2 regions of the Peribacillus sp. TH27 genome follow, and region 2 is predicted to be linked to the other one. Evidence: a T-box and tRNA genes for the amino acid it is inferred to sense, from the RefSeq annotation. Region 2 holds a T-box; the other holds one or more tRNA genes.
The links. The T-box of region 2 lies ahead of alaS (alanine--tRNA ligase). A T-box ahead of a tRNA ligase gene usually reads a tRNA of that ligase, here a tRNA-Ala.

Region 1 (15,342 bases), 1.1 Mb from region 2:
TCTCAGCAGTCGTTTTTGGCGTGAATGCATTATGTACATGCGGACGGTTGATAGACACTTTCGCAATCCCATTATATTTTTCATATAAAATTTCATCATACTCACGTATTGTTTCCCATTGTATTGTCATCTAAAATCCTCCTTTAATTTCGCATTAAAAACTCACTTATTATTTTACCAAACTTTTCTCCATCTTCCACATGAATCGCATGTCCGGCATCATTAATTATTTTCCATTCAGCCTGTTTCAGCATTTTTTGCATCGATTCCGCAATCAGACAAAACTTGGGATCGAGTTCACCAGTAACAAGAAGCACTGGAAAATCAAGAAATTCTAGTTCTTCCCAATAGGAAGCCTGACTGCCGGTTCCCATTCCTAAAAGGCTACTGGAAAGGCCCGAAGGATTATTTTCCAAACGCTGCTGTCGAATCGCCGCCTGGGTTTTAGATGATAACCTTTTCTGACTTTCAAACAGCGGGATGTTTTCCCACTGATCGACAAACGCCTCGATGCCGTTTTCAAGAATCTTTCCGGCAAGCTTCTTATCATTACTTCTGCGGATTTCCCGCTCCTCTTCTGTTAAAAGGCCAGGTGAAGCGCTTTCTAACATCAATGTCTTTACGTACTCAGGATACAAACAGGCAAAGCCCAAAGCAAGCCTCCCTCCCATTGAATATCCAAGGATATGGGTTTTTGGGAAATTTAACTCATCCAAAATATGCTTAAGGTCCTCAGTCACTTGCTTCATCTTATACCGACGATAATCGGCTGGAGATGCAGTCCCTCCATGTCCGATAATATCGACCATGATCAAGGTATATCTTTCACGCAAAAGCGGGATGAGAAATTTCCATGTATCTCGATTTCCCGTAAATCCATGCAAAAGTACAAGAGGTTCTCCATTTCCCACTATTTCAACAGAATAAGTGACATCTCTGCAGACAATTTTCATGATATTCCCCTATCTAATACCACTTTTATTTCCTGGGAAACAAAATTCCACAAATTTCGATGCTTTTGCAAATTGGACTCCCTTTCGGTAGGTACTTCGATTATTTTCAAGCCTTGGATTTCAAACGACTCTGTAAATACCTGCTTCAGTTCATCCCAATTTTGCACCTTGCTGTATTTCCCGCCGTAAAGCTGTGCAGTATGGGAAAAATCAAGCCCGTGGGGAGTGCCGAATAACGTTTCGAAGTGTTCCCTATCATTTGCCTGTGGAAGGAAAGAGAATATACCGCCGCCGTCATTATTAATCAGCAAAATCGTGATATTTTGCTTTTGCAGCTTAGCCGCAAGCAATCCGTTCATATCATGGAAAAAGCTTAAATCTCCGATTGCGAGTACTGTATTTTCTGAAACGGTGCTTACGCCAAGCGCAGTAGAAACTACACCATCAATTCCGTTCGCTCCCCGATTTGCAAAGGTTTTGATTCCTTTTTCATTATTCAAAAAGAATGTATCCAGATCCCGTATTGGCATACTATTTCCGACGAATAACGTCGATTCTATTGGCATCATGTCCTGTATCAGCGAGAACAGCTTTCCTTCACTTAACTCCGCTTCATCACGGATGGAAGATAAGGCATTCTTCGTTGCTCCATTGACAGTTTGCCACAAACCAAGCCAGTTTTTCTCAGTAGCATTCGGAATTTTTTCACATACACGTTGGCAAAAATCTTTTTCTTCGCAGTAAATCATGTTGGTTGCCAGTCCTGCTGGTTCGCGCCATCCTGCTCCGCCATCAATGACCAAAGTAATTGCCTGTTTTTGTTTTTTCATGAATAACAATAAAGGTTTAGATACCGGCATAGAACCGAAACGCAACACTACATCCGGCCGGAAAGCTTCCTTGGCCGCTTCATCACGTAGAAATGTATCGTAGGTATCAATAATACCTTCTTTATCGTGTTTGCCACTTCTTAGCTGAGAAAGAGGGTCAGCTAGTATCGGGAAAGCAAGCTTCTCAGCTAAAGCTACAATTGCTTCCTTCATCTTTGGATGCCGTAATTCTCCACACACGATCATTCCTTGTTTCGCTTGTGATAACGTAGCTGCTAGCGCATCTATATGTGAATCAGACAGTGATAGTGCACCATTTTCAATCATCACAGCCGGTGTCATTTTATTTTGCCTATATTCTTTAGCTTGTTCCAAATTTGGAATAAGTGGTTCACGAAGCGGGAAGTTCAAATGTACGGGTCCAGCTGGCTCAGTTGCCGCTGTCGAAACTGACCTTGCACCGATTGTTCTCGCATATCGCATCATTTCATCGGTACTTTCCGGAAGCGCCATTTCGACAAACCACTTCACTTGCCTTCCGTACAGATGAATTTGATCAATGGCCTGTGGAGCCCCTACATCACGCAACTCATGCGGACGATCAGCCGTCAGCACGATCAGTGGCACCCTTGAATAGTAAGCCTCAATGACAGCTGGGTAAAAGTTAGCAGCAGCTGTACCAGACGTACAAAGAAGTCCGACAGGTTTTTTTAATGCCTTAGCCAAACCAAGGGCAAAAAAAGCAGCCGAACGCTCATCCACATTAATATGAACTTCGATATCAGGATGTTCTACCAGCAGCAAAGCGAGCGGTGTGGATCGTGAACCTGGACTTACCACCACATGCTTCATCTTATTTTGTGCAAGCTCATCGACAAATGAAGCAGCATACGCTGTCAATGCATCTCGGTCATTCATTAAGATTTCCTCCTAAAGCACTTAGCATTGGATTAAATTTAATCCCCGTTTCCTGGAATTCACTTTCAGGTGTCGAATCTTCCACTACGCCGCACCCTGCAAAAAGCGATGCCTCATTATCCTGTAGTAGGGCGGAACGAATCCCAACTGCAAATTCCCCGTTCCCATAGGTATCGACCCAGCCCAATGGTCCCGCATAAAAGCCGCGTTCAAGACCTTCTATTTCTCGAATACGGGCGACAGCTTCTTCTTTCGGAAGCCCGCCCATAGCAGGTGTTGGATGCAGATTTTCTACAAACTCAAAAATCGTGACACCCTCATTGCAAATTCCACGGACCGGTGTATACAGATGCTGAATATGACGGTTTTTCATTAATTTCGGTTCGGTCGGAACGATTACCTTTTCACATACCGCCTCAAACGCATTTGATATCATCGAAACGACGTATTGATGCTCTTGTAAATTCTTTTGGTCATGAAGCAGTTCATCACCAAGACAAGCATCCTCTTCTACAGTTTTCCCCCGTCCCATCGATCCTGCAAGACAGGTAGAAAAGACTTCATTACCCTGCTTCTTTATCAAACGCTCAGGAGTTGCACCCACGAAACAGTCACCGCCCGCTTCCAAACTAAAAATATAGCTTAATGGCTGCTCAGCAATCAATTGCTCGAGTACTTTCTCTGAATCAATGGAGCGCTCAAACACAAGGCGCAGCTCTCTTGCCAAAACAATTTTGTCGAGATCTGTTGTCTTGATTTCCTCAACAGCCTCTGCAACCGTCTGCTTCCATTCCTTAGGTTTGACTTCCTTCTGCTTAACAAGAGTATTGGCACGCAGTTCGGTGCCATTCAAGCTTTCGATAAGGAAAGATTCCCGTTCATTTATCATATCTATGAAGAGTTTTTCTGAATCATCCGGTGAACAAAGTAGGTTTGTCGTTAAGTAAGCTTGCTCCCCCACTAGCGATAGCATGAAGGCAGGTATATAAAACAGATTGTCCCCGAATTGGTTCCAAAGGAGCGTACTGTTAGTTTCATAATCAAAAGAAAAGCCACCAAAGAGTAAAGGACCAGTTGCTTCTACATCGGTCACTCCTGTTTTGACAGCAGTATTCTGCAGTTTGATCCAGCTCATTTCGACTTCTCTATAACGGTCGGCATTTGATGCCGCTTGGAGTTTCTTAACGTTGCCTAAACCAGTAATGGTTATTTCTTTTGCAGGGTCCTCCCAGAAAAAGCGTTCACCCGCATACCGTTCTCTTCCAGCTTGATAAAATGAAAGGGGGTTGTTGCAATTTATTTTCTTAATATGACTGAATAGAACTTGACCATTCAAGTCCTTTGCCTTTTGTATAGCTGAAGCCAGTCCCTGAAACTGTTGAGTTTCTTCTGAGATAGCCAAAAAAATCCCCCCAAATGTACATTTTAAAAGCTTTTTAACCTATTTAAAGATACACCTCTCTTCAACCCAATGTCAATAAAACGCCCCTTTATCGAACGATTCATGACTGCTTTTTTCCTTATTATATGATTCTTAGTGAATGAAGTAGAATACCCTTGATATTGGAAGTGATCGTCTATGAAATTCAATTGACACTTCCCACCACTTTTCCTACACTAAATAGGATAACCTTTTGTGAACAATTTCAATATTTGATATAATTCAAGGGAACTAATAATGATTTTGAGGAGAGAAATAATGCAAACAGAATACGACGACCTTCCCCTTAAACGAACCTGGAAAATTTGGTGGGAGTTAATTCGTCCACATACACTTACCGCAGCTTTTGTTCCAGTCCTACTTGGAACTATGATTGCACTTTTAGAAGATGGCGTAAATTGGCTACTATTTGCAGCCATGATGATTGCAAGTATCCTGATTCAAGCTGCAACGAACTTATTCAATGAATACTATGATTTCAAGAGAGGCTTGGATACAGAAGAATCTGTTGGCATAGGTGGTGGCATTGTCCGTCATGGCATGACTCCAAAACTCATCATGACCTTAGCCCTTAGTATGTATGGCATCGCACTGATACTTGGAATCTATATCTGTGCTGTATCATCTTGGTGGCTTGCTGGGGTAGGACTGGTCTGTATGCTTGTCGGCTACCTTTACACTGGCGGTCCACTGCCTATTTCATACACACCATTTGGAGAACTTTTTTCTGGATTGTTTATGGGCTTTCTGATAATCTTGATTGCCTTTTTCATTCAAACTGGTTTTGTTTCTACCACAGCTATCTTAATTGCAATACCAAGCGGAATTTTAGTTGGGTTAATCAATTTATCCAATAACCTCCGTGACCATGACGGAGATAAGGCACACGGTCGAAAAACGATGCCTGTAGTAATGGGCAGAAAAAATGCCTTAACATTTATGGCGATTATGTTTGCCTTCTCTTACCTATGGCTAGTAGGATTAGTCCTAGCTGGAAGCGTTACAGCATGGATTTTGCTTGCCTTCCTAAGCATTCCGAAAGCCTTGGCAGCTATCAAAGGCTTCGTAGGTAAAACTTCACCTATTACGATGGTCCCTGCGATGAAAGCCACGGCCCAAACGAACACCTTCTTCGGCCTGCTTATGGCCATTGGATTATTCATCAGCTATCTTATTTAATCTCTAAGGACTGAGTCGATTTGACTCAGTCCTTTTTTGCTTCCTATCCAATTTGTTTCCCTCCCCTCCGATTCGGGTAATGAATAAGACACCCATCCAACCATTATTCAAATGAGATATAGACTTTCGAAGGAGTGAAATAAACATGGCAACCAAACAACAAACGCAACATTTAAAAAAAGAACTACTTATAGAAAAAGAAGAACTGAATAATAGGCTAAAAAATGATGAACAATCACTTCTAAATAAAAGTCAGACAGAATCTGTAGGGGAACTATCCTCCTATGACAATCATCCCGCTGACCTTGGAACCGAATTATTCGAAATGGAAAGAAACCAGGCACTAGATGAGCATGCACAATCTGAAATGGAAAAAGTCAAGAATGCATTGAATGCGATAGATGCAGGCTTCTATGGCCATTGTAAAACCTGTGATACTGAAATCCCTTTTGAACGGCTTGAAGCCATCCCTACCACTCTCTACTGTGTCGAGCACGCCCCAGAACGACCGACTATACAAGATCGACCAGTTGAAGAAGACGTACTGATTCCATCAAAGGGAAATAATTTTGAAAACCGTCATGGAAGTGAAATAGTAGATAAAGAAGATAGCTTTGGCGAAGTAGCCAAATTTGGTACATCTGAAACACCTGCGGATTACACGGGCGATCATGACAGCTATAATAATCTTTATAAAACAGAAGATGAAACCGATGGATTTCCTGAAGACTATGAAGGATTTGTAGCAAATGATATCGAAGGAAAAAAAATAAGGGGTATCCCGAATAAAAAGCAAAAGAACTATGAAGATACATTAGATGAAGAAAACGTTGAATCTCAGCTTGGAGACATTCCTTATAAACAAAAAGATAGTTATATCAATGAAGAGAAATAAATAAAAAAAAGAAGCATACAGAATGTATGCTTCTTTTTTATGACCCGTACGGGATTCGAACCCGTGTTACCGCCGTGAAAGGGCGGTGTCTTAACCGCTTGACCAACGGGCCAAATGGCGGAGAAGGAGGGATTTGAACCCTCGCGCCGCTCACGCGACCTACACCCTTAGCAGGGGCGCCTCTTCAGCCTCTTGAGTACTTCCCCATGGCTCCGCAGGTAGGACTCGAACCTACGACCGTTCGGTTAACAGCCGAATGCTCTACCACTGAGCTACTGCGGAACAATATGAATATGGTGGGCCTAAATGGACTCGAACCATCGACCTCACGCTTATCAGGCGTGCGCTCTAACCAGCTGAGCTATAGGCCCATAAATTGGAGCGGGTGAAGGGAATCGAACCCTCATCATCAGCTTGGAAGGCTGAGGTTTTACCACTAAACTACACCCGCGAAATGGGGCGACTGATGGGAATCGAACCCACGAATGCCTGAACCACAATCAGGTGCGTTAACCACTTCGCCACAATCGCCGTAATTTTTGAAATAATGGTGGCTCAGGACGGAATCGAACCGCCGACACAAGGATTTTCAGTCCTTTGCTCTACCGACTGAGCTACTGAGCCACATTTGTATTAAATTTTATAATGGCGGTCCCGACGGGAATCGAACCCGCGATCTCCTGCGTGACAGGCAGGCATGTTAACCGCTACACCACGGGACCTAATAATTGCGGGGACAGGATTTGAACCTGCGACCTTCGGGTTATGAGCCCGACGAGCTACCGGACTGCTCCACCCCGCGACGGTAATAATGAAACGATCTCGCATCAAGTTTTCGTGTAAATTGTTTCTTCCGCTTCCTCTATGTAAAGGTTGTTTCAAAACAACTTGCTGCTTTTAAAGAAATGGAGGAGGTAGAGGGATTCGAACCCCCGCGGGATTTGACTCCCCTGTCGGTTTTCAAGACCGATCCCTTCAGCCGAACTTGGGTATACCTCCGTGGCTAAAAAAATTACATGGTGGACCTTGTAGGACTCGAACCTACGACCGGACGGTTATGAGCCGTCTGCTCTAACCAGCTGAGCTAAAGGTCCTTATATTTATTGGTAGCGGCGGAGGGGATCGAACCCCCGACCTCACGGGTATGAACCGTACGCTCTAGCCAGCTGAGCTACACCGCCAATATAATATAAGTTTTGATGAAAAATGGTGGAGCCTAGCGGGATCGAACCGCTGACCTCCTGCGTGCAAGGCAGGCGCTCTCCCAGCTGAGCTAAGGCCCCATTCATTAGAAATCACGTGGTCGGGAAGACAGGATTCGAACCTGCGACCCCTTGGTCCCAAACCAAGTGCTCTACCAAGCTGAGCTACTTCCCGCAAAAAACATGGTGCGCCCGGCGGGAGTCGAACCTACAACCTTCTGATTCGTAGTCAGATGCTCTATCCAATTGAGCTACGGGCGCATATTAAGATGGTGCCGAGGACCGGAATCGAACCGGTACGGTAGTCACCTACCGCAGGATTTTAAGTCCTGTGCGTCTGCCAGTTCCGCCACCCCGGCACATACGAAAAGTGGAGCGGAAGACGGGATTCGAACCCGCGACCCCAACCTTGGCAAGGTTGTATTCTACCACTGAACTACTTCCGCATGAAAGATGCGGGTGAAGGGACTTGAACCCCCACGCCTTGCGGCGCCAGATCCTAAGTCTGGTGCGTCTGCCAATTCCGCCACACCCGCATAATATAATGGTGAGCCATGAAGGATTCGAACCTTCGACCCTCTGATTAAAAGTCAGATGCTCTACCAACTGAGCTAATGGCTCGTACGTTTAATAATAAAAGATGGTGCCGGCAAGAGGACTTGAACCCCCAACCTACTGATTACAAGTCAGTTGCTCTACCAGTTGAGCTACACCGGCAGGTGTAAAAATGGTGGAGGATGACGGGATCGAACCGCCGACCCTCTGCTTGTAAGGCAGATGCTCTCCCAGCTGAGCTAATCCTCCATATGTGTAACTGCTTGGCGGCGTCCTACTCTCACAGGGGGAAACCCCCAACTACCATCGGCGCTGAAGAGCTTAACTGCCGTGTTCGGAATGGGAACGGGTGTGACCTCTTCGCTATCGCCACCAAACAATGTTAACATTTTTTTAAGACATTTATTATTATAACGTCTTTTTGAAAAAATGCAAGAAGAAATTTTCATTCCTTCAAAACTAGATAATAAGAAGGTATTTCATTTTTTAAAGCGTGGTTAAGTCCTCGATCTATTAGTATCAGTCAGCTCCACATGTCGCCACGCTTCCACCTCTGACCTATCAACCTGATCATCTTTCAGGGATCTTACTAGCTTGCGCTATGGGAAATCTCATCTCGAGGGGGGCTTCATGCTTAGATGCTTTCAGCACTTATCCCGTCCGCACGTAGCTACCCAGCTATGCCTTTGGCAAGACAACTGGTACACCAGCGGTGCGTCCATCCCGGTCCTCTCGTACTAAGGACAGCTCCTCTCAAATTTCCTGCGCCCGCGACGGATAGGGACCGAACTGTCTCACGACGTTCTGAACCCAGCTCGCGTACCGCTTTAATGGGCGAACAGCCCAACCCTTGGGACCGACTACAGCCCCAGGATGCGATGAGCCGACATCGAGGTGCCAAACCTCCCCGTCGATGTGGACTCTTGGGGGAGATAAGCCTGTTATCCCCGGGGTAGCTTTTATCCGTTGAGCGATGGCCCTTCCATGCGGAACCACCGGATCACTAAGCCCGACTTTCGTCCCTGCTCGACTTGTAGGTCTCGCAGTCAAGCTCCCTTGTGCCTTTACACTCTACGAATGATTTCCAACCATTCTGAGGGAACCTTTGGGCGCCTCCGTTACTCTTTAGGAGGCGACCGCCCCAGTCAAACTGCCCACCTGACACTGTCTCCCACCCCGATAAGGGGCGCGGGTTAGAATTTCAATACAGCCAGGGTAGTATCCCACCAACGCCTCCACCGAAGCTAGCGCTCCGGCTTCTCAGGCTCCTACCTATCCTGTACAAGCTGTACCAAAATTCAATATCAGGCTGCAGTAAAGCTCCACGGGGTCTTTCCGTCCTGTCGCGGGTAACCTGCATCTTCACAGGTACTATAATTTCACCGAGTCTCTCGTTGAGACAGTGCCCAGATCGTTACACCTTTCGTGCGGGTCGGAACTTACCCGACAAGGAATTTCGCTACCTTAGGACCGTTATAGTTACGGCCGCCGTTTACTGGGGCTTCGGTTCAAAGCTTCGCTTGCGCTAACCTCTCCCCTTAACCTTCCAGCACCGGGCAGGTGTCAGCCCCTATACTTCGCCTTGCGGCTTCGCAGAGACCTGTGTTTTTGCTAAACAGTCGCCTGGGCCTATTCACTGCGGCTTTTCCGGGCTATTCACCCTAAAAAGCACCCCTTCTCCCGAAGTTACGGGGTCATTTTGCCGAGTTCCTTAACGAGAGTTCTCTCGCACACCTTAGGATTCTCTCCTCGCCTACCTGTGTCGGTTTGCGGTACGGGCACCTTACATCTCACTAGAGGCTTTTCTTGGCGGCTGTGGAATCAGGAACTTCGGTACTATATTTCCCTCGCCATCACAGCTCCGCCTTAATGGAAACGGGATTTGCCTCGTTTCCGGCCTAACTGCTTGGACGCGCATATCCAACAGCGCGCTTACCCTATCCTTCTGCGTCCCCCCATCGTTCAAACGATGTATAGGTGGTACAGGAATATCAACCTGTTGTCCATCGCCTACGCCTTTCGGCCTCGGCTTAGGTCCCGACTAACCCTGAGCGGACGAGCCTTCCTCAGGAAACCTTAGGCATTCGGTGGAAGGGATTCTCACCCTTCTTTCGCTACTCATACCGGCATTCTCACTTCTAAGCGCTCCACCAGTCCTTCCGGTCTGACTTCAACGCCCTTAGAACGCTCTCCTACCATCGACACCATACGGTGTCAATCCACAGCTTCGGTGATACGTTTAGCCCCGGTACATTTTCGGCGCGGAGTCACTCGACCAGTGAGCTATTACGCACTCTTTAAATGATGGCTGCTTCTGAGCCAACATCCTGGTTGTCTAAGCAACTCCACATCCTTTTCCACTTAACGTATACTTTGGGACCTTAGCTGGTGGTCTGGGCTGTTTCCCTTTCGACTACGGATCTTATCACTCGCAGTCTGACTCCCAAGAATAAGTATTTGGCATTCGGAGTTTGACTGAATTCGGTAACCCGTTGGGGGCCCCTAGTCCAATCAGTGCTCTACCTCCAATACTCTCATCTTGAGGCTAGCCCTAAAGCTATTTCGGAGAGAACCAGCTATCTCCAGGTTCGATTGGAATTTCTCCGCTACCCACACCTCATCCCCGCACTTTTCAACGTGCGTGGGTTCGGGCCTCCATTCAGTGTTACCTGAACTTCACCCTGGACATGGGTAGATCACCTGGTTTCGGGTCTACGACCTCATACTCATTCGCCCTATTCAGACTCGCTTTCAGCTGCGGCTCCGTCTTATCAACTTAACCTCGCATGAAATCGTAACTCGCCGGTTCATTCTACAAAAGGCACGCCATTACCCATTAACGGGCTTTGACTACTTGTAGGCACACGGTTTCAGGATCTATTTCACTCCCCTTCCGGGGTGCTTTTCACCTTTCCCTCACGGTACTGGTTCACTATCGGTCACTAGGTAGTATTTAGCCTTGGGAGATGGTCCTCCCTGCTTCCGACGGGATTTCTCGTGTCCCGCCGTACTCAGGATCCACTCAGGAGGGAACGAAGTTTCAACTACAGGGTTTTTACCTTCTTTGACGGACCTTTCCAGATCACTTCATTTACCCCGTTCCTTTGTAACTCCATGTTGAGTGTCCTACAACCCCAAGAGGCAAGCCTCTTGGTTTGGGCTAATTCCGTTTCGCTCGCCGCTACTCAGGAAATCGCATTTGCTTTCTCTTCCTCCGGGTACTTAGATGTTTCAGTTCCCCGGGTCTGCCTTCAGTACCCTATGTATTCAGGTAAAGATACTGTTCCATTACGAACAGTGGGTTTCCCCATTCGGAAATCTCCGGATCAAAGCTTACTTACAGCTCCCCGAAGCATATCGGTGTTAGTCCCGTCCTTCATCGGCTCCTAGTGCCAAGGCATCCACCGTGCGCCCTTTCTAACTTAACCGTTAAAAAAGATCTTACTGATGCTTTGAAAAAATTAATTGCCTTCTATCTATTATCTAGTTTTCAAGGAACAAAGTAGAAAGAATCCCATCACAACGTGATGATGTCTTTCGTATCTGAATGAATTACTCATTCAAAACTGAACAAAACAAAAGCGCTCTCGTATTTATCCTTAGAAAGGAGGTGATCCAGCCGCACCTTCCGATACGGCTACCTTGTTACGACTTCACCCCAATCATCTGTCCCACCTTAGGCGGCTGGCTCCATAAAGGTTACCTCACCGACTTCGGGTGTTACAAACTCTCGTGGTGTGACGGGCGGTGTGTACAAGGCCCGGGAACGTATTCACCGCGGCATGCTGATCCGCGATTACTAGCGATTCCGGCTTCATGTAGGCGAGTTGCAGCCTACAATCCGAACTGAGAATGGCTTTATGGGATTCGCTTACCTTCGCAGGTTTGCGACCCTTTGTACCATCCATTGTAGCACGTGTGTAGCCCAGGTCATAAGGGGCATGATGATTTGACGTCATCCCCACCTTCCTCCGGTTTGTCACCGGCAGTCACCTTAGAGTGCCCAACTGAATGCTGGCAACTAAGATCAAGGGTTGCGCTCGTTGCGGGACTTAACCCAACATCTCACGACACGAGCTGACGACAACCATGCACCACCTGTCACTCTGTCCCCCGAAGGGGAACGCCCTATCTCTAGGGTTGTCAGAGGATGTCAAGACCTGGTAAGGTTCTTCGCGTTGCTTCGAATTAAACCACATGCTCCACCGCTTGTGCGGGCCCCCGTCAATTCCTTTGAGTTTCAGCCTTGCGGCCGTACTCCCCAGGCGGAGTGCTTAATGCGTTAGGCTGCGAGCACTAAAGGGCGGAAACCCTCTAACACTTAGCACTCATCGTTTACGGCGTGGACTACCAGGGTATCTAATCCTGTTTGCTCCCCACGCTTTCGCGCCTCAGTGTCAGTTACAGACCAGAAAGTCGCCTTCGCCACTGGTGTTCCTCCAAATCTCTACGCATTTCACCGCTACACTTGGAATTCCACTTTCCTCTTCTGCACTCAAGTTCCCCAGTTTCCAATGACCCTCCACGGTTGAGCCGTGGGCTTTCACATCAGACTTAAGGAACCACCTGCGCGCGCTTTACGCCCAATAATTCCGGACAACGCTTGCCACCTACGTATTACCGCGGCTGCTGGCACGTAGTTAGCCGTGGCTTTCTGGTTAGGTACCGTCAAGGTACCAGCAGTTACTCTGGTACTTGTTCTTCCCTAACAACAGAACTTTACGACCCGAAGGCCTTCTTCGTTCACGCGGCGTTGCTCCGTCAGACTTTCGTCCATTGCGGAAGATTCCCTACTGCTGCCTCCCGTAGGAGTCTGGGCCGTGTCTCAGTCCCAGTGTGGCCGATCACCCTCTCAGGTCGGCTACGCATCGTCGCCTTGGTGAGCCATTACCTCACCAACTAGCTAATGCGCCGCGGGCCCATCTATAAGTGACAGCAAAACCGTCTTTCCATCTTCTCTCATGCGAGAAAAGAACGTATCCGGTATTAGCTCCGGTTTCCCGAAGTTATCCCAGTCTTATAGGCAGGTTGCCCACGTGTTACTCACCCGTCCGCCGCTAATCTCAGGGAGCAAGCTCCCATCGATCCGCTCGACTTGCATGTATTAGGCACGCCACCAGCGTTCGTCCTGAGCCAGGATCAAACTCTCCGAAGAAATGTTTGACTTGCTCATTTTGCTTTTTTTGATAGTGTGTGCTCACTTAAAAATTAACATTGGCGCTTTGTTTTGTTCAGTTTTCAAAGAGCAATTTGTTGTCGTTTCTCTCAGAAGCGACTCCTATAATGTAACACATTGTGTCACGTTTCGTCAACAACTTTTTTTAAAAAGTTTTAACAGTTTGTTGAGCTGTTTAAGTTGTTGTCTTAGCGACAAGAAATAATATACCATGTACAAATAATGTTTGCAATATGTTTTTCAAAACTTTTTTTCAAAAAAGTGTTTTTTCATTCTCCTTCTATATATTCCTTTCTAGAATAACTCTTTTTCGAATGCATCAAGCCCCCCTACCTCTTAAACACAGTCCGCCGCTTCAGCTGAATTAACTCGCATATTTCTCCTTAAACCCAAATAGACATATAAAGATATCTTCTTTCTTTGAGGTGAAGCAATGAATCTATCATTAATCGCACTACTCATTTCTTACAGCATGGCTCTTTACTTATTTAGCACTGCTTATTATGAAGCCATAAAGTTCAGTAGGGAAAAAGGGAAAGTGAATGGTACAACGTTTTTGTTTAGCTTTACATTTGCCTTGATCTTCACTCGGATTACCTATTTGTTTTATCCCTATTAAATAAAAGCAGTAAGTCGGGTTCGACTTACTGCTTTTATATGGAGACTGCTTCTTTTTTCTGCACCTTACTTTTCTTTTCATCCTTTAGGAATATCATCAAGCCGGCCAATATGATGGTACCTCCTAGGATTTGCGTCCAGAGTATGGGTTCACCAAGAATGAAGTAAGCTAGAATTGTCGCTCCAATCGGTTCCAGTAAGATTCCCATAGAGATTGTTGAAGTACTTAACCACTTCAATGACCAGTTGAATAATGAATGCCCTAATAGAGTCGGGAAAATAGCAAGCAAAACGAAATAAATCCAGTCGACAGTAGGATATGGTCCCATTGGCTCTCCCTTAAGGACAACGTAGAAAAACAATGTAAATGCACTAATTGCATACACGACGAATGTGTATGTTATAGAAGAGATACGCTTTCTAACATTTTGACCAAATAGTAAATAACCAGTTACTAACGCACAAGCAACAAGGGAAAGAATGTCTCCCCAAAGCGCCATACCGCTGATTCTAAAATCTCCCCAGCTGATGACAAGACTGCCCGCTATCGCGATGATCCCGCTTAATATTGCCTTCATTGAAAATCGTTCTTTAAAAAACAAGTAAGCCCCTGCAAACGCAAATAACGGCTGAAGGGTGACAAGCACAGTTGAACTCGCAACCGACGTGTAATTGAGCGATTCAAACCATAATATAAAATGAAAAGCTAGGAACACACCTGCCGCAATCGAACACAACCAGTCCTTTTTCTCAATGAATTTAAGTTCATGGCGGTATTTTATTATGAAAACCGGCAACATAAGCAGAACAGTAAATAATAAACGATAAAAGGCTATAACACCTGATGGAGCAGATGCTAATTTAACAAGTATGGCCGAAAATGAAACGGATGCCACACCTATCGCCAATGCAAAATAGGGATTTATTTTAGGTATTTGCATTCTTGTTCCTCTTTTCATGTTGAATTACCTATCATTGTACTCTATTTTACTATGGTAAAATTATTAGAGTGAGTTATTTGAAAAAACGGGTATATTGCACCAAATCATATAATTCTCGATACTCTTTCGGAAGTGGTGAACATTATGGAATGGACATTCGATCCTCAATCAGAACTGCAAATACTTATTAAGCTGGGGATCTCAGCTCTCCTTGGATTAATTATCGGGCTAGAGCGAGAAATGAAACGAAAACCCGTTGGATTAAAAACAAGCTTGGTTATTTCCATCGTCAGCTGTTTATTAACGATTGTTTCCATGGAGTCAGCTTATAAATTCCCCGGAAGTGACGATGTAAATATCACAATGGATCCCTTACGTCTTGCCGCACAGATTGTTTCTGGCGTCGGCTTTATCGGGGCCGGCGTTATTCTCCGCCGTGACAATAACAGCATCTCCGGTTTAACCACCGCTGCCATAATTTGGGGAGCAGCCGGAATTGGGATTGCTGTCGGAGCTGGATTCTTTCTCGAAGCAATTGCCGGAGTCATTCTATTAATCATCAGTGTCGAATTGGTACCCGTAGTCGTCACCTGGCTTGGCCCGATGAAATTACGGCAAAAAGAAATCTTTCTAC
Region 2 (15,342 bases):
CAGAAATGAATTTTCAACTTGACTTAAACTTATTCGAAGATAAAATTGAATTTTTTGAAGCAGAAAGCATCAAGAACCTAGAAGAAAAAATCCAATCACAAATCGAAATCAATAAAGCGATCATGCTTCAAGTCCACTCCGTATCGCACCAAATGTATGTCAGTGAAGAGGGCAGAAGATTTTACAGTGCAGTCGTTCACTTTAAAGCCAAAAAGTAATCTTTATTATCAATGAAAAACCCCCGAAAAGAGGCATTCTTTTCGGGGGTTTTTCATTTTGAAGATATATTCATATAAACTCTGACTTTTATTTCTTATCGTTCGTCTTCAATTCTTCAACCTTTACGGGCTTCCAACCTGATCCGTCTACCCATTCAATATAAACGCGGAAGGTTTTAGGGTTGTCCCCTTCTGATACGGTACCGATTGCAGTGTTAGGTGATCCGCCGTTTTGAAGCCACCACAGTCTCATGTTACCTTGGTCAATACCTGCTCCATGAGCAATCGCTTTACTCATTTCATTCCAATCAACAGAGTTCTTTTGAAAGCTTGTTGTGTGTTCACCGGATTGCTCTGTACCAACTGGTTTCCAGCTCTCGCTCTTGTATGTTGTCGCGACATTGCCATCTCCGCTTCCTTCCACTTCGACAAGCTTAGCGTCCTCTGCTTTATCTGTGTCTGTATCTGGATTTGTGTCTGTTTCTGTATCTGGATTTGTGTTTGTGTCTGTGTCTTTATTTGCGTCTGTATCTGTGCCATCTTCAGTATTTTCTTCTGTACCTTCTTCAGTTGCTTTGCTATCTTCGTCTTCATCTTCCTTAGTCAAATCAGTATCTTCTTCTTTGCCAGCAGGTTTATCCACTTTCTTTTTCGCATCTTTTTCAACGGTCTGCTTTGGTTCAGTTGTAGCTTTTTCTGTATCAGTGCCATCATCACTTAAGAAAATAGAGACGGCGACAATGACAATAAGAATCGAGACAACGGTGATTGCGATATTATATATTTTATTTACTTTTCTTTTTTGATCTCTCTGATTGTATCTTGAGCCCAAGGTCCATTCCTCCCTTACCATTTCGTCCTGCCTCATTTTAACATGATTTGGCTAGAGATAGAAGGGAAGGCTTTCCTAGACTTTTCGTCAATTCTTGCACTAGTCCTGGTTCTTGGAGTACATAACTTTTACAATATCTGAAAAAAGAGGCGTCATGCTGGCACTATCTTCTTTCGTTTCAAAACTGACTGTAACCAATGCATATTTAGGATTTTTATAAGGGAAATAGCCTGCAAACCATTTATTGAGCTCCCCTTTTTCAGTTTTCGTCTGCGCTGTTCCAGACTTGCCTGCGACCTCTACAGGCAAATCCTTCAAGGAAGCGCCAGTCCCTTTCTCTTCGGTTACGACTTTCCGTAAAAGATGCTGCAGCTTCATTGTTGTATAGGGAGAAAGGGAATTTCCATCCATACTTTTATTTGGAAAGCTTACAACGGTCGTACTGTTGTTAAATTCAACCTTTGACACGGCTTTAACCTGTTCTTTCTTACCGCCGCGGGCAATCGTCGCCATCATGTTGGCTATTGCAAGCGGTGTCGTTTGGACATCCTTCTGACCAATTGCTGTTTGGGCAATCATTTTAGGGTCCTTTTTTAAATCGTCATCATGCCAGACCTTCCCTTGTTGTTCATGATACAGTTGAGTAACTGCTGTATGATACACATCTCCCTGCCATCCTGATTCGCCGGTTAAGCCTAACATTTTCGCATATTTATCCAGATAGTCAGGATCTTTCACAGCGATTTCCTGTGACAACTCAGCAAATGTCCTGTTACAGCTTTGAGCAAAGCTGTTTTCAAAATTAAGCATGCCCAGATCCCTCTGTTTATCTGTTTTTCCGTCAATCGTCAAATTACAATTGAATGTTCTTGTAGGACTAGCTGCTTCATAATCAATTGCAGCTGCAGCTGTGACCGTTTTGAAAACGGAACCTGGCGTTTTTTGAGTTAGCATCATATTGATGGCTCCTTCGCCATTCGGATCCTTTATATCAAGTGCTGGACGTGATACCATGGCTACGATCTCACTTTTTTCTATATCAATCAGTACGAGACCCCCTTTTTTTATTCCGCGTTCGTCAACAAGCTTCTCCGCTTTTTCCTGGATTTCTTTATCAATCGTTGTTACAACCTTCACTGGGTAGAGCGGGTTTGCAGGTTCTACGTATTTTACATCCACACCGAACATTGGACCGCCAGTGGCATCTACATGAAAAACGAGTTTTGATTCTCCTGCTGAAAGCAAGAATTCGTCAAAGGTTCTTTGCAGTCCAGTATTGCCGATCTTCGTTTCGGCAGCTAGTTCCACATCCGGGTAACGCTTTTTCTTTTCGGCATCTGATATATTCGTCGTGCCAATCAATTGCGCTGCCGGAGTTTGATCGTGATATAGCTTTTCTTTCACAGCAAAAACCCCAGGGATCTTCATTTCATTGATAGCCTTCGATTGGCTGGCCGTTAACTCAATCGGTTTATCTCCGCCAAAAACAAATGGTTCATCCGATTCCGCAATTGCCCTTTTCAACTCCGATTCCGGTCTGCCGATAATCGAGGCAATTTCTTCTATAGGCCATGTCATTTTGTTCAAAAACGGAAACAGCACAAGGGTTGGAATCTCTTCATGGGCAAGCGGCTCTCCATTTCTATCATAAAACTTCCCCCGTCCATCATCAATCTTTAAAATCTGCGACCGCTGGTTTACACTTGCTTCTATTAAATTCACATCATGTTTAGAGAAAGATTCTGTCGATACAAGTTGGATGTAGGCAAGCCTGCCTATAAGCATTAGCATCAAAGTAGCCAATACAATAGCCAGCATCCTCATTCGTTTCTTTTTCATAAAAATACACCTCGTAACCATTGTTGACGAGGTGTGAATTTTTAAACAATTATGAACAAATTTAAAGTAGCTTGAATTTCTACTTTCATTCAACTTATAGAGAGACTAACATGAAACCGACAAAAAGAGGATGCCCTAAGGGGCATCCTCTTTAAATGTCATTAGCTAATAGAAACGATTTTGACGCTCATTTCGCCGCCAGGTGTCATAATCGAAACCTTGTCGCCGACTCTTTTTCCAATTAAGCTTTTGGCAATTGGTGAATCATTTGAAATTTTCCCTTCGAATGGGTCCGCTTCAACGCTACCCACGATAGAATAGGTTTCTTCGTCACCGTTTGGAAGTTCTACAAACGTTACAGACTTTCCAAGTGAAACTGTATCTGTATTCGAATCATTGCCTTCAATGATTTTTGCATTACGAATCATGTTTTCGATTGTAGTAATACGCCCTTCAACAAATGCCTGCTCTTCTTTTGCGGAATCGTACTCTGAGTTCTCAGAAAGATCTCCAAAACTGCGGGCGATTTTAATTCTCTCTACAACTTCTTTTCGTTTAACTGTTTTTAATTGTTCCAGTTCCTGTTCAAGCTTTAACTTACCTTCTTTAGTCATTGGATATTCTTTTTCAATTGCCAAAACCCTTCACTCCTTCTAATTCTTTACAGCAAGCATTCGCTGTGACAAGTTTATGTACTATATAGTTCTTAACCCTAAAACTTGAATCAGATTTATAAGTGCACGCCTTTAATAAAGCACACGCTTTGATACTAAGAAACAAACTGTTCCTTAGTATATAAACCGACTGCATTGAGCAGCCGGTTCGTTCTGTATCAAGAATAGAGTATTGCGTTTTCCAACATTTGTCCAGTCTTTCCCAATAAATAAATGGGATTTTTATAAAAAACGAAGGAAAATGGCACCTATCATTATTTATGCTATGTTATTACAAAAAAGACTTTTGTTCAAGGATTGTTTGAATTTTTGTCACCATAAGGTCAATCGCCACATGGTTTTGACCACCTTCAGGAATAATAATGTCCGCGTAACGTTTTGTCGGTTCGATGAACTGATTGTGCATCGGGCGAACGACACTGATGTATTGATCGATGACAGAATCTATGGAACGGCCGCGTTCTTTAATATCTCGCGTCATTCGGCGAAGTATCCGCAAGTCTGCATCAGTATCTACATAGAGCTTCATATCCATCAAATTTCGAAGGCGCTCATCTTCCAGCACCAGAATCCCCTCAAGAATGATAACATCCTGTGGTTCAACGGTGATGACTTCATCTGAACGTGTATGAATCGAATAATCATAAACAGGCTTTTCTATCGTTTCATAGCTTAGCAACGCATTAAGATGCTCGATTAACAAATCATTGTCAAATGCGAGCGGATGATCATAATTTGTTTTCAATCGTTCTTCAAACGGCAGATGGCTCTGATCTTTATAATAATAATCTTGTTCGATCATCAAGATTGAATGCCCTTGAAAGAATTCAAAAATTGAACGGGTAACACTTGTTTTACCTGACCCTGATCCGCCGGTAACTCCGATTACTACTGGTTTTTTCCCTGTCATGTTAATTCTCCTTCCGCATCATATTGTTCACATATACTTGCTTATCTACTTGAATGCGGACAATTTGAAGCGGATGGCGTGCTGCGTCCAACTCATTACCTGACTCATCCCAGATCGTGCCAATTTTTTGAGTGAAGTTTTCGATTTCCGGTCCGAAAAATTCCACTTCATCGCCAGGCTTGAAGAAGTTACGCTGCTGCAGGGTGACGATTTGAGATTCTTCATTGTAATCAAGTACCAGTCCAGCGAAGTCGAAGCGAGTCTTTACGGTATGATTCCCGAACATTTGCTGTTTATACCCAGGAATTTCTCCCTCCATGAACGCTGATGCTGTCTCGCGGTTCGCACATTTGTCCAACTCTTCCAACCATTCTTGCTTAATCTTGAAATTATCCGGATCGGCACAATACGCATCAATCACCTTACGATAGACACTGACTACTGTAGCGATATAATGAATGGACTTCATCCGGCCTTCGACTTTTAAGCTATCAATGCCAATTTCAATCATGCCAGGCAAAGATTCAATCAATTTCAAGTCTTTCGGACTCATTGCGAATGGAGCATCTTCTTTATCAAATAAAGCTTTTTCCCCGTCTTGATTTAATTCATATAAATCATAATCCCAACGGCAAGACTGGCAACAGCCGCCTCGGTTCGAATCACGTGCAGTCATATGGTTTGAAAGGGTACAGCGACCAGAATAGGCAATACACATTGCACCGTGAACGAACGCTTCGATCTCAATATCGACTTTCTCCTTCATTTCACGGATTTCCTCAGCACTTGTCTCACGTGCTAAAACAACACGCTCCAGACCTTCCTCTTTCCAGTACTGAACAGCCTTCCAATTCGACAACGACTGCTGTGTGCTTAAATGGATTTCAACGTTAGGAGCAACCCGCTTACAAGTTTCAATGATTAATGGATCAGCAACGATAATTCCATGAACTCCGGCATCCTGAAGGCCTTCCAGATATTCTTCAAGTCCATCGATATTTTCATTATGAGCGAAGATATTCGTAGTCACATATACTTTAGCACCATATTTTTTAGCGAATTCGACGCCTTCCTTCATTTCCTCAAAAGTGAAGTTACCGGCATTTGAACGAAGTCCGTATTCCTGTCCGCCAATAAACACGGCATCTGCGCCATAATGGACAGCTATTTTTAATTTTTCCAGGTTGCCAGCGGGAGCCAGCAATTCTGGTTTTTTAACAATGACTCTCTTTCCATCAACTATTTTGGAAATTTTATTAGCAATAGCATTCAAGGCTATTCCTCCTCTTTCTCTTACCCTTTTCTTTAATAAACCGATTCTTTAAAGAAGAATCCTGTATCCAACTCACGGTTTTCCGGCTGAATCGCTTTAACCTTTTCATATAGTTCTGTTTTCATATCATCATAACGATCCGTATCTTCTACACATACATCAATCGCTTCACGATATAATTTTGTTATTTCTACGATATACTCAGGTGTTTGTAACACCCCTTCAATTTTCAAAGAATCAATATCCGCTTCAATTAATTCCTGAAGTTCATCAATCATGCACATATCGTTCGGACTCATGATATGCGTTCCATTTTCGTCTTCATAAATCGGATATTTATTTTCACGTTCCTTGTCATGCAGGAACATACTTTTTTGTTCCTTCCGATTTTCCACTTCTAACGCTTTGCCTTGGTATTCGAAATAGTTACCTAGCAGTGTGCGCTTCGATTGGAACATGCACGTCATGCCATGGACCTGCACTTCAATCTCGACTTCGGCATTTCCCTTCATTTCAACAATTTCGTCCAAACTTATTTCACGAGCAGCCAAGGCACGGACAGCACCGCGTTTTCCCCAATAATTACACGTGTACCAGTTCGTTACCGTCATCTCTGTATTCCAGTGCAACGGCATATCCGGCGCTACAGCTCGAACGGCCATTAGGACAGCAGGATCTCCGAAGATAATCCGGTCGGCCCCTGCTTCCTTAAGGAAAACGACATATTCTTCAAGCTCGTCCACTTTTTCATTATGAAAAATAGCATTCATAGACACGTATACTTTTTTACCTGCTGCATGTGCAAGTTCAATTGCTTTCTTGACGTCCTCACGTTTGAACTCCCCTGCTAGACGAAGCGCATAACGTTGTTCCCCGATAACGAATGCATCAGCACCCGCATCGATAAGCGCTGTAATATGAGTGACACTTGTCGGAGTCACGAGTAATTCAGGCTTTTTCATTTTTGTCACCTCTATGTTTACTTATGGCCACACCATCACCAATCGGCAGAATTACTGTATCGTAATGTGGATGGTTGTGTAACCAATTGTTAAAGTCTCTAATTTTTTTTATAAGAGCACGTTTTCGTCTCGTCATTTCCATTTCTTCTATGTTTTCAGCAACCAAGCCTTTAAATAATACATTATCAGTAATAATAATGCCAGCATCCTTCAGGAATGGCTCAAACAGCTCAAAGAAGCGCTTGTACTGCCCTTTAGCTGCATCAACAAAGATGATATCAAACGGACCATGTTCTTTTACTAGCGGCCCTGCTTCAAGGGCATCCCCTTCAATAAGGGTAATCCGTTCCAAAAGGTCAGCCTTAGCAAAATTAGCTCTCGCTTGTTGAATTCTAGCTTCATTCCGTTCAAGTGTGACGATACGAGCTTCTGGCAAGGTTTCAGCCATTCTTATAGCCGAATAGCCAATCGCTGAACCAACTTCCAATATCGCCTGCGGTTGATGAAGCCTCAAAATCTGGAGTAGCACCTCTATACCTTCCGGCTCCATGATCGGCACATTATTTTCCAGTGCAAAATCCTCTAACTCCTTAATTAAACCCGTACGTTCCGGGATTAAGGAATGAAGATATTGTTCTATTTTTCCGTTCAAGACATTTCCTCCAATAATAAGAAAAACGAAAGCGCTTTGGTTGGTTCAAGCAGAAGATGGGCTGGACCGAAAGATAATCAGTACCTTTCAAGTGCCATCATCTTTACACAACATGCTGAAACCAGTATGCTTGACGATCTATATTTCCTTATCTTTCAAAATAAAACCCGGCAATCGCCGAGTTACAGTCATCGATAAAAATCGGATCTGAAATTTCACTTTTACTATTCTATCATAAAAACAAGGGGAAAGTAATATCCCTCCCCCCTAGTCGCTTTAGCTATCAGCTATTATTTATTGGTAATATGTTCTGCCTTTTTATTATTGTGATCTTCCAACGTTTTCGAATAAAGAACTTCTCCTTCAGGTGTTGCCAAGAAGTATAAGAAATCTGTCTTCTCAGGCTTTAACACCGCATCAATCGATGTCGTTCCGGCATTGGCAATCGGACCCGGCGGCAACCCTTTGTTCTTATACGTATTATACGGAGACTTCACCTCAAGGTCTTTGTATAGCACCTTACTTTTATGTGAACCTTTTGCATACAAAACGGTCGGATCCGTTTGTAGCGGCATATCTTTCTTGATACGATTATAGAAGACGGAAGCAATTTTCCCACGGTCTACCTGGGCAGTTGCCTCTTCTTCAACAAGCGAAGCAAATGTCAACATCTGGTGAACAGAATAATCTTTTTTGTTCATCTGAGTTTCATATGCCTGCAAGGTCTCTTCCGTTTTCTTCAGCATCTCAATTACTACTGCTTCTAAAGACGGTTTTTCCTCATAAAAGTCATAGGTCGCTGGGAATAGATACCCTTCAAGCGGATACAAAACATTTTTATTCTCAATCTCCGACGTTAACAGCTCCGGAAATCTCTCTTGCATGGAATTAACGAACTTTTCACTATTCAATTTCTTAAAAATTTCTTTTGGATCTTGATCCGTCTTCACGGCAATGATATCAGCAATCTGAATTAGCTGCTTTCCTTCTGGAATCGTTATTTTCATGGTCGCTTCTTTCATAAGTTTCCCGGTTTTGATGCTAGTCACAATATCTTGAATTGGCATGGATGGTGATAATTTATACTCCCCTGCCTGAAAACCGGATTCATTACGGAATTTAATATAATATTTGAATACACGGGCGTCCTTGATTATCCCCTGCTCTTCAAGCAATGTTGAAATTCCATTCACGGAAGAACCGATTGGAATCTTCACTTTCTTAATCGTGTCATCGTCAGGATCAACTGGCTTCATGGCTGAGTTGATATATAAAAAGCCAACAAGACCAACTATCCCGATTAATAAAATTAGCGAAGCTATCGTAATCATGATAATTTTACGAACAAGCCTTGCTTCTCCTTGCTGTTCTAACAATTTCATTCGAATATGTTCCTTTTTTGATAACTTATGATCTTTTTCATCCATTTTCATTCCCCCTGCAAACTCACACCAACTACATAATAGTTCCTAGAAGATGCTTTCTCTAATTAGACTTTGCTTCGAATATTATACTAAAACCAACAAATAAATACATGTTTTTTGCAAAACTACATTCGTTATTACTCTATTTATGGCAAAATCGCACTAGTTTTGTCAATATACAGGTGTTATTTAATAGGGAATTAGTGATATTTTTTAGTAATTAGCTGTAATAGACTTTCATGAGATTTTCTTCGAATACGATTGGTGTTTCAGACATTTGATAAAATAAAAAGAATATTTATGTGGTTATGCTACTATTAATTTTATGATAAAGAAAGGTGTGAAGGAGTTGGATAATTCTTATTTTGTTGGTTGGGGGACACTAGCACTCATTAATGCCGGGCTTGCTCAAGGTAAAAATAGAACAGCTTTGAATTGGTTCATATTATCATTATTTTTAGGTCCGCTCGCCACTTTTATTCTTTTGTTTGTGGAGAAAAGATAAGGATTTTTTGGTACATAATGAAAAAAACTGACCTTGGTTTAAGGTCAGTTTTTATATATATTATTCTTCTTCAGCTTCTTCTTGGTCAAGGAATGTGTTTAACATTTCTTCGACTAGATCCCACTCTTCTTCTGTTTCGATTGGTGCAAGTTCACCATCTTTATTATCTTCGCTTGGTGTGAATGATGAAGCGTGGATTTCAATTTCTTCCTCGTCATCTTCAGCAGACATCGGATAGTAAAGTACATAAGATTTGTTAAATTTATCAGAATCGAATGTGAACAGGATTTCGCAAAGCTGCTCGTTTCCGTTTTCATCTACTACTGTAATGTTGTTTTCGCCGTGTTCCATTTGTATTCACCTCATATTGAATTTGTTTGTCTGTCCAAGAAACCTTGTAGAATCATGACAGCTGCCATTTTATCAATGACTTTCTTACGTTTGCTTCGGCTCACGTCCGCCTCAAGAAGAACACGTTCAGCCGCCATCGTTGTCAACCGTTCATCCCAGAGAAACACCGGCAGCTTGAATTTGTTTTCTAATCGCTTGGCGAAATCTTGGCTGATCTCACCGCGCGGTCCTACGGTTCCGTTCATATTTTTGGGTAAACCGAGGACAATTTTAGAAACTTCATGTTCTTTTATTATTTCATTAAGACGTTTAAAGCCGAAGTCATTTCCAGCTTCGTTAATTTTGATTGTTTCCAATCCTTGTGCAGTCCAACCCATCGCGTCACTCACAGCAACACCGATAGTTTTTGAACCTAAATCAAGTCCCATTGTGCGCATTAGTATTCCTCTCGATGGTTCTTAAGATACGATTTAACCAATTCTTCAATGATCTCATCGCGTTCAAGCTTACGAATAATGTTTCGAGCATCCATATGGCGCGGGATGTAGGCCGGGTCACCAGATAATAAATAACCGACAATCTGGTTAATCGGGTTATAACCTTTTTCCTGAAGTGCAACATAAACTTGAGACAATACTTCCTGTACATCTCTTTCGAATGGTTCTTCGGGAAAATTAAATTTCATCGTTTTATCAAAGGAACTCATTATCATGCACCTCTCCTCAGCGTCCAGAATCCATTATTATCTTCATTGTACAACACTTTTCATTGATTATGAAATCGTTAAGACCCATTCTTCAACAAAATTAAGTGCTGCATCCAATTTTTCTGGGTCTTTTCCACCGGCTTGTGCCATATCTGGTCGGCCGCCGCCGCCTCCACCGCAACGAGATGCGACTTCTTTAATTAATTTACCGGCATGGAAACCGCGTTCGATATAATCCTTCGTAACTCCGGCAATCAAATTGACTTTATCGCCTTGAGCCGATCCTAATACGATAATGACAGAATCAAGCTTTTGTTTCAAATCATCTGCCATAGCACGCAGATTATTCATGTCAGTAGCTTGAACTTTTGCCACTAATACTTGTACACCATTAATTTCTTTTACGTTAGAAACAAGGCTTCCTGCTTCAATATTACTTAATTTTGCAGTCAAGCTTTCATTTTCACGATGAAGATCTTTCACTTCCGCTAAAACTGTTTCAATTCTTGAAGGTACATCTTTCAAGTTTGTTTTCAATTTAGCAGCTGCGTCTTTTAATACACCGATTTGGTCCGTCATCAATTTGTATGCTCCTGCTCCTGTTACTGCTTCGATCCTGCGTGTACCCGCACCGATGCCGCTTTCAGAAACAATTTTGAACAAGCCGATTACCGCTGTATTCGGGACGTGAACACCGCCGCAAAGCTCAAGACTATAATCGCCAATTTGAACGACACGGACTATCTTGCCGTATTTTTCGCCGAACAAGGCCATCGCGCCCATTGCTTTTGCTTCTTCAATGTTTTTATAATCCGTATTCACTTGTAAGCTTTGCCAAATTTTTTCATTTACAATCGTTTCAATCTGTTCAATCTCTTCTGCTGTAATCTGACCGAAGTGAGAGAAGTCAAAACGAAGACGCTCAGCTTGTACCAGTGAACCAGCTTGGTTAACATGTGTTCCTAGTACATCTTTCAAGGCTTGATGTAAAAGATGTGTCGCCGTATGATTTTTCGTAATATGGATGCGGTTTTCTTGATCTACCGCAGCAACAATTTCAGTGTCTGTAGTCAAAGTACCGGCTACAACAGTTACACGGTGCAGGTTTTGGCCATTTGGTGCTTTTTGAACATCATGTACATTCACTTTAACGGATTCACTAGCCATCGTTCCTTTATCAGCTATTTGTCCGCCGCTTTCTGCATAGAAAGGTGTTTGGTTCAGAATCACCTGAACTTCTTCGCCTTCTTGCGCTTCTGTTACAAGCTCGCCATTTTTCACGATTGCCGCAACTTTTGCATCAACTGCCACCTGATCATATCCGACAAATTCACTTCCAACTTTAATGTCGCCTAATACTCCACCTTGAATCTGCATGGAATCCACATCTTGACGAGCAGAGCGAGCACGTTCACGCTGTGCTTCCATTTCTTTTTCGAAGCCAGATTGATCAATCGTCATGCCTTCTTCTTCCGCATATTCTTCCGTTAATTCGATTGGGAAGCCGTATGTGTCATACAAACGGAATGCATCGCTACCTGGAATGACTGTGCCGCCTTTTTCTTTTTCTTTTTTGATGACTTCAGAAAGAATAGCTAGTCCATCATGAAGCGTTTCATGGAACCGTTCCTCTTCATTCTTGATTACTTTCGCAATGAATTCTTTATTAACGAGAACTTCTGGGTAGAAATCTTTCATGATTTCACCAACCACTGTCACAAGCTCGAACATGAATGGACGGTTAATGTTGATTTGCTTCGCATAACGAACCGCTCTACGAAGTAGGCGACGTAGCACATAGCCGCGACCTTCATTGGATGGAAGTGCTCCGTCTCCAACAGCAAATGCTACTGTACGTATATGGTCGGCAATGACTTTAAATGCCACATCTTTTTCTACATCGACACCATATTTCACATCAGAAATTTCTTCAACAGCTCTAATAATTGGGATGAACAGGTCTGTATCATAGTTTGTCGCCACATTTTGCACGACTGAAGCCATACGTTCTAGACCCATGCCTGTATCAATATTTTTCTTCGGAAGCGGTGTATAAGAACCGTCAGGATTATGGTTAAATTGAGAGAACACAAGGTTCCAAACCTCTAAATGCCGTTCATTTTCGCCACCTGGATATAGTTCTGGATCATTCGGGTCATCACCATATTCTGGGCCACGGTCATAGAAAATCTCCGTATTCGGGCCACTTGGACCTTCACCGATGTCCCAGAAATTCTCTTCCAAACGAATGATTCTTTCAGCAGGAACACCGATTTTTTTATTCCAAAGCTCAAATGCTTCGTCATCTTCCGGGTGGATTGTCACCGCTAATTTCTCTTTGTCAAAGCCAATCCATTTTTCGTCGGTCAAAAATTCCCATGCCCATGTGATTGCTTCTTCTTTGAAGTATTCACCAATTGAGAAGTTACCAAGCATTTCGAAAAACGTATGATGACGCGCAGTTTTCCCCACGTTTTCAATATCGTTTGTACGAATTGCTTTTTGTGCATTTGTAATTCTTGGATTTTCAGGGATCACCCGTCCATCAAAATATTTCTTTAACGTTGCTACCCCAGAGTTAATCCATAGCAATGATGGATCTTCATGAGGAACCAATGACGCACTTGGTTCAATGTTATGGCCTTTTTCACTAAAAAAATCTAAATACATTTGGCGGATTTGAGCACCAGTTAAATACTTCATCTATATATCCTCCTTTAAAATTATGTAATTTTGAGCACACAAAAAACTCCCATCCCAAAAACAGGGACGAGAGTTAACTCGCGGTACCACCCTGATTATGGACGTAGAAAAAGCCTTCGTCCATCACCTTCATAAAAGCCTTAACGCGGCATGACGGCAGGTATTAGCTGCTCTCCGGACTAGCTTTCTGCTGCTCTTCACCTTGAAGTCCCTTTCAGCCAGGGGGACCCCTCTCTTTTAGATGGACTTCAGCATACTTCATCCTTCAACGAATTATCTTATGTAATGGATTATATTCACAAGACTTTTATTTGTCAATAAGGGGCGGCCTCTTTCTGAAGTGAACACGGGCATGAAGCACAAAAACTTTCAGTACAGCCAAGATAGGGATTGAAAGTACCATTCCCGTAATCCCGCCTATTTCACCTCCAGCTACCAATGCAAGCATGATGAAAAGTGGGTGCATATGGAGGCTTTTCCCGACAATAAGAGGTGACAGAATATTCCCCTCAAGAAATTGAAGCACAAGCACGATAACTATTATAATCATCACCATTTTCACAGATATTGTGGCGGCAATTATAACCGCAGGAATGGCCCCGATAATCGGTCCAAAATACGGTATGACATTGGTTATTCCGATAATCGCTCCTAACAACAACGGATATTGCATTCCGACTATCCAAAAAAGAATGGATGAGATCACTCCAATTGCAACACAGACGATAATTTGCCCGCGGATATACCCACCTAGGGAAGCGTCAACATCCCGTACGAATGCACGTCCCTGCTTGCGCCATTTTTTCGGGGTCATATACCAGGCCATTTTTTTTAACGCAGCAAAGTCTTTCAGGATATAAAAAGCAATGAAGGGAATAAGCGCAATCAGAACAACAAAATCAAACAGCTTCATCGCATACTCCATTGCTTTTTCCGGCATACCTTTTAGCCAGCCTTCGAAAAGAACGACCCCTTCTTCAAACCTTTCATGTATCCCGAAAGGCCAGGCCGCCGTTTGATGATTGAGCCTGTCTACCCTGCCTTGATACTGCTCGACCAGCTCAGGAACACTTTCTGACAGCTCACGCACCTGACTAACCATCACCGGAATGCCTTTATAAACCGCAAATCCAATGCCTCCAAAAAACAGCAAGTAAATGATTGTAATCGAAAGCCAGCGATGCATACCTTTCTTATTTAAAAATTCCACAACAGGGTGCAATAAATAACTGATGAATGCACCAATGAGAAAAGGCAGCAGTACTGTTACACTTATAGTTACAGCCGGTCCCCACATAGGCTTCAGTTTCATAAAAATATATATAACAAAAAATAAGAGCAATAAAAAACCAAGCCTATAAAACCACTTGAGACGAATACTCACAAAATCTACACCTCCCGCTCGTTTATTCTTCGAAAGGTGAGAGGTTTTCATACATAAAAAAGAGTGCCCTTAGCATCAGGACACCCATTCCCTTTAAAGTAATGATTTTATTCTTTTGCGTATTTTTTTGATACTTCGGTTAATCATTTTTGTGTTCATCATGTTCATAAGACCATTACGTGAACGTCTAGCCATTGCAAGCACCTCTTCCGTTAATTACATGCTGAAGCGGCGGTCATTTTCCTCAAACAAGTCGTCTAATGAGCTTAAACTTCCATCTTCTTCGACCTGGTGCGTATTAATGATTCCCTCAGAAATGGTCATTTCAATAAAACAATTCCAACAATAATATTGATTTACACCAATCTTCCCAACATCTTTACTGCGGCAATTCGGACAATTTATTTCCAAAATGGACACCTCACTGTTCATAAACTGAAACAATGATGGTATCCTTCCCTAATGTAGGCGGCTGTTTAGATTCAATCACTGTCGTCTCTGAGAAAAAACCATCTGTTGTTTCATACGCTATAATCGTGCCCATTTTTTCCCTAAAATATACATCCTGCAGTAAACCGAGCTCCTCGCCCATTTCTGAAAGAAGCATTCGTCCCAATACTTCATCCTTTGTTAGCCAGATGGAATTATCAGGCACCTTCTTTGGGGTTGACTCCTGTTGTATGATGACAATCCCATCCGGACCATATGAAGAAATATCGTCCAGAGTCAAATGAAAAGATCTCTTAAACAATGCTTGTTGATGAATGACCAAACCTGTTACCTGACCCGCTTCAGAAATAGATAAATCATGGACCGTGCCGATTCTTTCTCCTTTGATAGTAAAAACCGGCATTCCTTTCAATACAGAAAACGTCCGCAAGGTCATCCCGCCTTTCCGAACATTTTTAT

Region 1: it has a tRNA-Ala gene. The T-box ahead of alaS (alanine--tRNA ligase) is inferred to sense a tRNA for this amino acid. The anticodon was not compared.

The regions. Positions count from the first base shown of each region.
Region 1 is NZ_JAEKEV010000002.1:3,777,315-3,792,656, reverse strand. Features, by position in the region: gene menB (1,4-dihydroxy-2-naphthoyl-CoA synthase) at 1-130, opposite strand, end outside; gene menH (2-succinyl-6-hydroxy-2,4-cyclohexadiene-1-carboxylate synthase) at 144-953, opposite strand; gene menD (2-succinyl-5-enolpyruvyl-6-hydroxy-3-cyclohexene-1-carboxylic-acid synthase) at 950-2,701, opposite strand; gene JFU24_RS19690 (isochorismate synthase) at 2,694-4,103, opposite strand; gene JFU24_RS19685 (1,4-dihydroxy-2-naphthoate polyprenyltransferase) at 4,401-5,321, shown strand; gene JFU24_RS19680 (TraR/DksA C4-type zinc finger protein) at 5,467-6,216, shown strand; tRNA gene JFU24_RS19675 (tRNA-Glu) at 6,257-6,328, opposite strand; tRNA gene JFU24_RS19670 (tRNA-Ser) at 6,332-6,422, opposite strand; tRNA gene JFU24_RS19665 (tRNA-Asn) at 6,424-6,498, opposite strand; tRNA gene JFU24_RS19660 (tRNA-Ile) at 6,511-6,587, opposite strand; tRNA gene JFU24_RS19655 (tRNA-Gly) at 6,594-6,667, opposite strand; tRNA gene JFU24_RS19650 (tRNA-His) at 6,672-6,747, opposite strand; tRNA gene JFU24_RS19645 (tRNA-Phe) at 6,765-6,840, opposite strand; tRNA gene JFU24_RS19640 (tRNA-Asp) at 6,863-6,938, opposite strand; tRNA gene JFU24_RS19635 (tRNA-Met) at 6,945-7,018, opposite strand; tRNA gene JFU24_RS19630 (tRNA-Ser) at 7,123-7,215, opposite strand; tRNA gene JFU24_RS19625 (tRNA-Ile) at 7,234-7,310, opposite strand; tRNA gene JFU24_RS19620 (tRNA-Met) at 7,321-7,397, opposite strand; tRNA gene JFU24_RS19615 (tRNA-Ala) at 7,424-7,499, opposite strand; tRNA gene JFU24_RS19610 (tRNA-Pro) at 7,517-7,593, opposite strand; tRNA gene JFU24_RS19605 (tRNA-Arg) at 7,603-7,679, opposite strand; tRNA gene JFU24_RS19600 (tRNA-Leu) at 7,689-7,777, opposite strand; tRNA gene JFU24_RS19595 (tRNA-Gly) at 7,790-7,864, opposite strand; tRNA gene JFU24_RS19590 (tRNA-Leu) at 7,873-7,954, opposite strand; tRNA gene JFU24_RS19585 (tRNA-Lys) at 7,964-8,039, opposite strand; tRNA gene JFU24_RS19580 (tRNA-Thr) at 8,060-8,135, opposite strand; tRNA gene JFU24_RS19575 (tRNA-Val) at 8,147-8,222, opposite strand; rRNA gene rrf (5S ribosomal RNA) at 8,235-8,350, opposite strand; rRNA gene JFU24_RS19565 (23S ribosomal RNA) at 8,467-11,401, opposite strand; rRNA gene JFU24_RS19560 (16S ribosomal RNA) at 11,577-13,128, opposite strand; gene JFU24_RS19555 (hypothetical protein) at 13,583-13,768, shown strand; gene JFU24_RS19550 (DMT family transporter) at 13,803-14,708, opposite strand; gene JFU24_RS19545 (MgtC/SapB family protein) at 14,853-15,342, shown strand, end outside.
Region 2 is NZ_JAEKEV010000002.1:4,843,192-4,858,533, reverse strand. Features, by position in the region: gene JFU24_RS24755 (DUF2536 family protein) at 6-218, shown strand; gene JFU24_RS24750 (YrrS family protein) at 307-1,050, opposite strand; gene JFU24_RS24745 (peptidoglycan D,D-transpeptidase FtsI family protein) at 1,150-2,889, opposite strand; gene greA (transcription elongation factor GreA) at 3,051-3,527, opposite strand; gene udk (uridine kinase) at 3,835-4,473, opposite strand; gene JFU24_RS24730 (peptidase U32 family protein) at 4,475-5,746, opposite strand; gene JFU24_RS24725 (peptidase U32 family protein) at 5,779-6,708, opposite strand; gene JFU24_RS24720 (O-methyltransferase) at 6,695-7,360, opposite strand; gene mltG (endolytic transglycosylase MltG) at 7,651-8,787, opposite strand; gene JFU24_RS24710 (hypothetical protein) at 9,134-9,289, shown strand; gene JFU24_RS24705 (DUF1292 domain-containing protein) at 9,350-9,640, opposite strand; gene ruvX (Holliday junction resolvase RuvX) at 9,652-10,077, opposite strand; gene JFU24_RS24695 (IreB family regulatory phosphoprotein) at 10,077-10,346, opposite strand; gene alaS (alanine--tRNA ligase) at 10,413-13,049, opposite strand; T-box leader at 13,109-13,327, opposite strand; gene JFU24_RS24685 (AI-2E family transporter) at 13,357-14,433, opposite strand; gene JFU24_RS24680 (hypothetical protein) at 14,650-14,865, opposite strand; gene JFU24_RS24675 (PRC-barrel domain-containing protein) at 14,855-15,313, opposite strand.